Regions from separate parts of the Kitasatospora sp. NPDC048365 genome, predicted to be linked through region 2. Evidence: riboswitches for the same ligand, from Rfam matches in the RefSeq annotation. Region 2 holds a riboswitch; the other holds the start of a gene.
The links. A riboswitch is a leader RNA that binds a small molecule or an ion and turns the genes downstream of it on or off. The one in region 2 is predicted to bind FMN.
Positions count from the first base shown of each region.

Region 1: linked by a shared signal. The riboswitch ahead of ACGFX4_RS32870 (riboflavin synthase) and the one ahead of ribB (3,4-dihydroxy-2-butanone-4-phosphate synthase) in region 2 are both predicted to bind FMN.

Region 1 is NZ_JBICYJ010000043.1:67,645-71,380, forward strand. It holds gene ACGFX4_RS32860 (bifunctional 3,4-dihydroxy-2-butanone-4-phosphate synthase/GTP cyclohydrolase II) at 1-700, opposite strand, end outside; gene ACGFX4_RS32865 (nicotinamide riboside transporter PnuC) at 697-1,335, opposite strand; gene ACGFX4_RS32870 (riboflavin synthase) at 1,332-1,994, opposite strand; FMN riboswitch at 2,178-2,305, opposite strand; gene ACGFX4_RS32875 (SCO4226 family nickel-binding protein) at 2,501-2,749, shown strand; gene ACGFX4_RS32880 (MSMEG_1061 family FMN-dependent PPOX-type flavoprotein) at 2,805-3,470, shown strand; gene ACGFX4_RS32885 (FAD-dependent oxidoreductase) at 3,629-3,736, shown strand, end outside.
Region 2 is NZ_JBICYJ010000005.1:172,832-176,567, reverse strand. It holds gene ACGFX4_RS07065 (serine/threonine-protein kinase) at 1-420, shown strand, start outside; gene ACGFX4_RS07060 (hypothetical protein) at 568-915, shown strand; gene ribB (3,4-dihydroxy-2-butanone-4-phosphate synthase) at 971-1,624, opposite strand; FMN riboswitch at 1,853-1,983, opposite strand; gene ACGFX4_RS07050 (GNAT family N-acetyltransferase) at 2,030-2,584, opposite strand; gene ACGFX4_RS07045 (PucR family transcriptional regulator) at 2,654-3,736, opposite strand, start outside.

The sequences.
Region 1 (3,736 bases), on a different contig from region 2:
CGACGGCGGTGAACTCGCCGTGCTCGGTGGGCAGCGAGGTGACGGCGGCCCGGTCGACGTGCAGTTCGGTGCGGCGGCGGTAGGCGATCAGGTCCTCGATCGAGATGATCGCCAGGCCGTGCTCGCGGGCGAAGGCGACCAGCTCGGGCAGCCGGGCCATGGTGCCGTCGTCGTTGACCACCTCGGCGATGGCGCCGGCCGGGGCGAGGCCGGCCAGGCGGGCGAGGTCGACGGCGGCCTCGGTGTGGCCCGGGCGGACCAGCACGCCGCCCTCGACGGCGCGCAGCGGGAAGACGTGCCCGGGGCGGGTGAGGTCGGCGGCCTCGGTGCCGGAGGAGGCCAGCAGCCGGACGGTGCGGGCCCGGTCGGCGGCGGAGATGCCGGTGGAGACGCCGTCCCGGGCGTCGACGGAGACGGCGTACGCGGTGCCCTTGCGGTCCTCGTTGACCTGGGTCATCGGGGGCAGCTTGAGCCGGTCGAGCTCGTCGCCGGTCATCGGGACGCAGATCACGCCGGAGGAGTAGCGGATGGTGAAGGCCATCAGCTCGGGCGTGGCGGCGGAGGCGGCGAAGACGATGTCGCCCTCGTTCTCGCGGTCCTCGTCGTCCACCACGATCACCGGGCGGCCGAGGGCGATGTCGGCGACGGCGCGCTCGACGGGGTCGAGGACCAGCTCGTCGCGGGTCGGGTCGTCAGTCATGCCAGGGCCCCCTTCGGGCTGGTGACGGTACGGGTACGGGCCTTCGTCCACCAGCCGGCCAGGCCGAGCAGGACCAGGACGAAGTAGATGGAGAAGGTGAGCGCGGAGAAGACGTACCCGTGGGTGTACGAGTACGGGACGCCGATCAGGTCGACGGCGATCCAGGCGAACCAGAACTCCACCCAGCCGCGGGCCTGGGCGTACATCGCGGCCAGCGTGCCGACGAAGATGTACGCGTCCAGCCAGGGCGCCCAGGAGAGCTTGGGGAAGGCGGTGAAGAGCTCGGCGACGGCGAGGGTGCCGAGCGCGGCGCCGCCCACCAGGACCGCCCGCTCGCGCCAGTCGGCGAAGCGCACCGCGATCTCGCCGGTGTCCCGCCGCCCGCGGCGCCACTGGGTCCAGCCCCAGACCGCGGCGGTGATCACGATCAGCTGCTTGCCGATCAGGCCGGGGGCCTGGCCGCCCCAGTACGCCGCGATCAGCACCGCGCCGGCCAGCAGCTGGAGCGGCCAGCTCCACACCGAGCGGCGCCAGCCGAGGGCCAGGGCGCCGAGGCCGATCAGGTTGCCGATCATGTCGGCCCACTTCACCTGCTCGCCGAAGGCGGTGAACGCTATGCCGGTCAGCCAGCTCATTCGGTGCCTCCGGCGAGGGTGTCGGGGAGGGTGCGGGTGTCGAGCAGCCGCTCGACGTACTTGGCGAGGACGTCCACCTCCAGGTTGACCGGGTCGCCGACGGACTTGGCGCCGAGCGTGGTCAGTTCGAGGGTGGCCGGGATGAGCGAGACGGTGAAGGAGTCCAGGGCCGCCTCGACCACGGTGAGGCTGACACCGTCGACGGTGATCGAGCCCTTCTCCACCAGGTAGCGGGTGATGGACTGCGGGAGCGAGAAGCGCAGCACCTCCCAGCGCGGGTTACCCTCGGCGTCCAGGTCGCCGGGCTCGCGGGAGAGCAGGGCGCCGGTGGCGTCCACGTGACCCTGCACCAGGTGGCCGCCGAGCCGGGCGCCGAGCGCCATGGCACGCTCCAGGTTGACCCGGGAGCCGGGCTTCAGGCTGCCGAGGCTGGAGCGGACCAGCGTCTCGCGCATCACGTCGGCGCTGAACTCGCCGGTGGCCTTCGCCAGTTGCTCGTTGTCGTCGAGGACGGTCAGGCAGACGCCGTTGACCGCGATCGAGTCGCCGTGCCGGGCGTCGGACACCACGACCGGGCCACGCAGGCGGATCCGCGAGGAGTCGCCGATCTCCTCGATGGAGACGACCTCGCCGAGCTCTTCGATGATGCCGGTGAACACCCGGGTTCTCCTCGCGCTGGTAGGGCGCGGACTCCGGGGCGGCACATGGGAGTTGACACGGACAGGCGGTACGCGCGGCAACGGGACCGCTCCACCTCCGGGCGTCGTCGCCGCGGAAGGGAGTTCTCCCGTTCCGTTCCGCGCAGGCACCCCGGGAGGGGCCTGCGGTCGTACCTGGTCCGTCGCGCACGCCTCCCATCCGGACTTTAACCGTCGGTCCAGGAATTTCACCTGGTCAACCGGCCGCTGGCTGCGGACGGGTCGCGGACTGTAACCGCCGGTTCGGATTTTCACCGACCCCGGAGTGCGCTGAACGTCACTGCTACTGCTGCCAGCATTCTGCCACGCCGGGCACCGCAGCAGGAGGGATGTGTCATGTGGTCTGTTTCACGCCGCGACCGCCCGGTCACGGGGAATAGCCGGCCCCGCCCGGGCGCGACACATCACCGGACCGGGCGCACCCTGGGAGGAGCGAACGAGCGACCCCGCACGGAGGTGTGAGCGCGATGCCCATGTTCATGGATGTCCACCACGGGATGACCGGCATCACCGAGGAGCAGTTGAAGGCGGCGCACCAGGCCGACCTGTCGATCGAGGGCGAGGAGGGCGTGCACTTCCAGCAGGCCTGGGCCGACCCGGAGTCGGGCACGGTCTACTGCCTGTCCAACGCCCCCAGCCGGGAGGCCGTGCAGAAGATCCACGAGCGGACCGGCCACCCGGCCGACGAGATCCACCCGGTGCCGCTGGTGGTCTGAGCGCCGGCCCACAACCCGTTCCCCGACGATCGCCCGTCGGCTAGATTGCCGGTACGTGACGACGACTCCGCCGCAGACCGGCTCCCTGTTCGACGCCCTTCGGTCCACCGCCGTCCGCGACACCGCGCGGCTGCGGGAACTGTACGAGCGGCCCAGCGACCTGGTGAGCCGCAAGGCGGTGGACCGGATCCACGACGCGGCCCGCCGCTTCATCGCCTGCGCCTCCCTGGTCTTCGTGGCCAGCGCCGACGCGGACGGCCACTGCGACGCCACCCCGCGCGGCGGCCCGGCGGGATTCGTCGCGGTGCTCGACGAGTTCACCGTCGCGATCCCGGACGCCACCGGCAACAAGCGGCTCGACACCCTCCACAACATCGTCTCCACCGGCCGGGCCGGACTGCTGTTCGTCGTCCCCGGCCGGGAGACCACCCTGCGGATCAACGGCCGGGCCTGCGTCTCCGACGACCCGGAGCTGCTCGCCCGACTCACCCCCGTCGGCAAGCCGCCGCGCAGCGCGATCGTGGTGGCCGCCGAGGAGGTGTACCAGCACTGCCCGAAGTCCTTCCTGCGCGGCAACGCCTGGAAGCCCGAGCGGTGGCTCGCCCCGGACGCGATGCCCAGCTCCGCCGAGATCACCCTCTCCCACCTGCGCGACCCCTCGCTGACGATGGAGGACATCGTGCAGTCCGAGCGGGAGTCGCTGCTGTACCGGTACGAGTAGCCGGCACGAGCAGCCGGTACGAGCAGGACACCCAAGTAGTTCTTCGAGCCACCATAGGTCCGACTTATGGCCCCATAAGCCGGACCCCCGTACCGCCCGGACACCGGCGGCGAAAGGCTGGGCCCGTCCCCACCAGCCCCAGCCGAAGGAATCCGCCCATGCCTCGCCCCGTCCGGGTCGCGATCGTCGGTGCCGGCCCCGCCGGGATCTACGCCGCCGACGCGCTGCTGAAGTCCGAGCTCGCCGCCGACCCGGGGGTGTCCATC
Region 2 (3,736 bases):
TCCATCGTCGACGGCACTCGGCTGACCCGGACCGGCGGCGGCCCCGGCACCCTCACCTACATGGCGCCCGAGCAGTTGGACGACGGCGCGGTCGGGCCGTCCGCCGACATCTGGGCGTGGGCCTGCTGCGTGGTGTGCGCCGCCCACGGCGCCAGCCCGTTCGCCGCGACCAGCACCGGCGCGGTGATCCGCCGCATCGTGGACACCGGGCCGGAGCCGCTCGCCCTCGGCGCCGTGCAGGCCCTCGACCCGGCCCTCGCGGCGGTCGTCACCCGGGCCCTGACCTCCGACCCGGCGGCCCGCCCGGCGGACGGCGCGGCGCTCGCCGACCTCCTGACGGCCCGTCCGGGCCCGTCGGCGCCGCTCGCCGACGCCGTGCGCGACCAGATCACCCAGGGCTGGCGCACCCTCGCCCTCTGAGCGCGCCCGAGTCGCCACCGCCTACGATGGCCGGGCCGCTCCGCCCGTGACGACTCCCGAGGTGACTGCCCGATCGCCGCCGACCTTGCGACCCTCCTCCGGGACGCCCTCCACCTGCTCGACCGCCCGGAGCTGCTGCCCCGGGAGTTGGACAGCCACGCCACCAGCACCGTCGACGTCGTAGGCCGCCCGAGCATCTGCCTGGTCGCCACGGCGGACGGGCCGGTCGTCGTCTGGTCCTCCTTCGGCAGCTACGAGGAGCGGATGACGGCTTCGCTCGCCGTGCCGTACCTCGCGCTGCACCTGGAGTCCTCGTCCGCCCACTTCCACGTCGGCCAGCCGGCGCTGGTCCGGGTCCGCAGCCACCTGCAGCTCGTCGCGGAACTCCGTCCGGAAACGCTGGAATCTGCCGCACAGTTGGCGGCGGCTCTGCTGGCCTACCTGGACCATCAGCAGCGAGTGCACGACCTCGTCACGGCCGCGCTCCGGCCCTGACCGCCGCCACCGCTCCACCTCGTCGACACGGCGGAGCGGTGGCGGAGCCGCCGGGTCAGGAGGCCGGCTCGGTGTCCCTGCGGTAGGCGGCCAGGTCACCGACCGAGATCAGGGCGAGCCCGTCGCGTTCGGCGAGCGCCCGCAGGTCGTCCGGGCGGGCCATCGACCAGTCCGGGCGGACCACCTCGCACATCGTGGTCACACCGGACAGCCCGGCCAGCCGGGACAGGTCGACCGCCGCCTCGGTGTGCCCGTCGCGCTCCAGCACCCCGCCGCGGGCGGCGCGCACCGGGAAGACGTGCCCGGGCCGGGCGAAGTCCGCCAGCCGGGCCGCCGGGTCGGCCAGCGCCTGCACAGTGCGGGCCCGCTCGTCGACCGGGATGCCGGTGGTGCCGCCGGCGACCAGGTCGACGGAGACGGTGAACGCGGTGCCGTGCAGCCCGGAGTTGTCCTCCGCCATCTGCGGCAGGTCCAGCTCCTCGCACCGCTCGTACGGCACCGCCGCGCAGACCACGCCGGAGGTGTGGTCCAGCATGTACCGCATCGCGGTCTCGTCGGTGTACTCGGCGGCCACCATCAGGTCGCCCTCGTTCTCGCGGGACTCGTCGTCGAAGACGAGGACGAACTCCCCGCGCCGGAAGGCCTCGACCGCCCGGGCGACCTGCTGGAGGCGGTCGGTGGGGGTGGTGGTGGTCATCGTGGTTGCCATCTGCTCTCTCCTGAGGTCGGGAATCCCGGTGGGGATTCACTGATCTGCGAGAGAACGCGGCCATGCGGGAGGGCGCGTGCGGGCGCACGACGGCCCCCCAGCCATGGACGGCGCCGCACCGGATGTCTGCCCGGATGCGCGGACGCCGTTCCGGGGGAATTGAGCGAGCAGCACGTCCGCACGGCCGGTGCGCCCGCAGGGGAGCCGGCCGGGTCGGACGACAACTCGCCGCGCACTGCCTTCCATCCGGACTTTCACCGTCGGTCCTGGAGTTCCACCAGGTCAACCGGCCGATGGCTTCGGCCGGGTCGCGGACTTTCACCGCCGGTTCGGAATTGCACCGACCCCGGAGCGCGCGAACACTCAGCGACGATCATGGCACACCGGAGGCCGCCTGAGGATGTGTCAGTCGGCACACGCCCGGGCGCGGGTCAGCCGCCAGACCTGGTCCTCGCCGGTCTCCGCCGGGGCGTGCCGTTCGGCGGGGCGGCGCAGGTGGACGGTGAAGCCGAGGCGGGCCGGGACGGCCCCGCTGGCCAGGTTCGCCGGGTCGTGGACGATCTCGACCCAGTCGACCTCGGGGAGGCGGAAGGCCTGCGCGGCCACCGCTCGGGCGGCCCGGGTGACCAGGCCCCGGCCGGTGGCGGCGGGGTGCAGCCAGTAGCCGATCTCCCGGCTGTTGTCCGGGGCGCCCTCGCCGCGGAACAGCTCGATCGCGCCGACGATCGCACCGTCCAGCACGATCGCGTAGCTGTACGCCTGCCCGCTCTCCCACTTCTCGCCGCGGCGCGCGAGGAACTCGGCGGTCCGCTCCGGGGTGTGCTCGGTGGTCCAGGCCATCCAGGGCGCCAGATGCTCCAGCGACTCGTCGATGACCCTGAGGAACTCGGGCAGGTCCGCCTCCTCGAAGCGGCGGAGGGTCAGGTCGTCGAGGTCGATCACCGGCTGAGGAAGGTCCATCCCGAGAGGATCGTGGGCGACCCGCGCGCCCTGCAAAGGAATTTCCGCCCTGGTGCCGGCCGTCCCCCGTCAGGGGTGCGGTGCCGGGGCGATCCGCAGGGCCGCCCAGAGGTCGAGGCGGTCCTGGAGGTGCAGCAGGTTGCGGCCGGTCAGCTCCTCGATCCGCTTGACCCGGTAGTGGACGGTGTTGACGTGGATGCTCAACGCCTCGGCGGTGCGGGCCCAGGAGGCGCTGTGTCGGAGGAACGCGTCCAGGGTGTCCACGAGCGAGACCCCGTTGGCGCGGTCGTGCTCGACCAGCGGGGCGAGCAGCCGCCGGCGGTAGGCGGTGGCGACCTCGGCGGGCAGGCCGCGCAGCAGGGTGTCGACGGAGGTCAGGTCGCAGCTGCGGCCGACGGCGCCGGGCGGGCGGGTGCGCAGCGCGTAGTCGGCCTGGACGAGGGCCGCGCGGAGTTCGGCGGCGCGCGGCTCGACGGTGGGGCCGATGCCGAGGCTGACCCGGCGGCGGCTGGTGAGCCGGGCCTCCAGGCGCGGGAGAACCCGGGCGAGGGTGGCGGCGACGGCGGCCTCGGGTGCCGCACACAGGGCGATCGCGCCGCCGCGCCCGTCGGGGGCGGCGAGGAACGGGGCGTCCGTCAGCTCGTGCAGCGCCTCGGCGAGGGCGGCGGCCGTCCAGGTCTCGGCGGTGCTGTCGATCCGGGCGGCGACCGGGGTGAGCGGGTGGTTCAGCGGGAGGCCGGAGTGGGCGAGGGCCCGTTCGGCCTCGGGGTCGGTGGATCCGCCGAGCAGTTCCAGGAGCCGGCCGCCGGTCTGCCGGGCGGCGCCGGCGGCCGCGCGGGCGCGGGTGGCGAGCGGGGCGAGCAGCTCGGCCAGACCGTGCAGCATGGTGGTGGCGGTCGGACCGGGCGCGGTGTGGGGGTGCAGCAGCCAGCCGTCGAACGGGGTGTCGCCGGGCGGGCCGACCGGCACGGGCTCGGTGGCGACGCCCGGGCCGGTGGTGCCGGCCGGGCCGCTCGCGGGCTCGCTCGTCGGGTCGGAGGTGCCGAGGACGCGTCCGGCGCCGGTGCGCAGCGAGCAGGCGGGCAGTCCGAGGTCGGCGACGGCGCGGCGCAGCAGCTCGTCGAGCGGGGCCCGGGTGCGGATCAGTTCGCC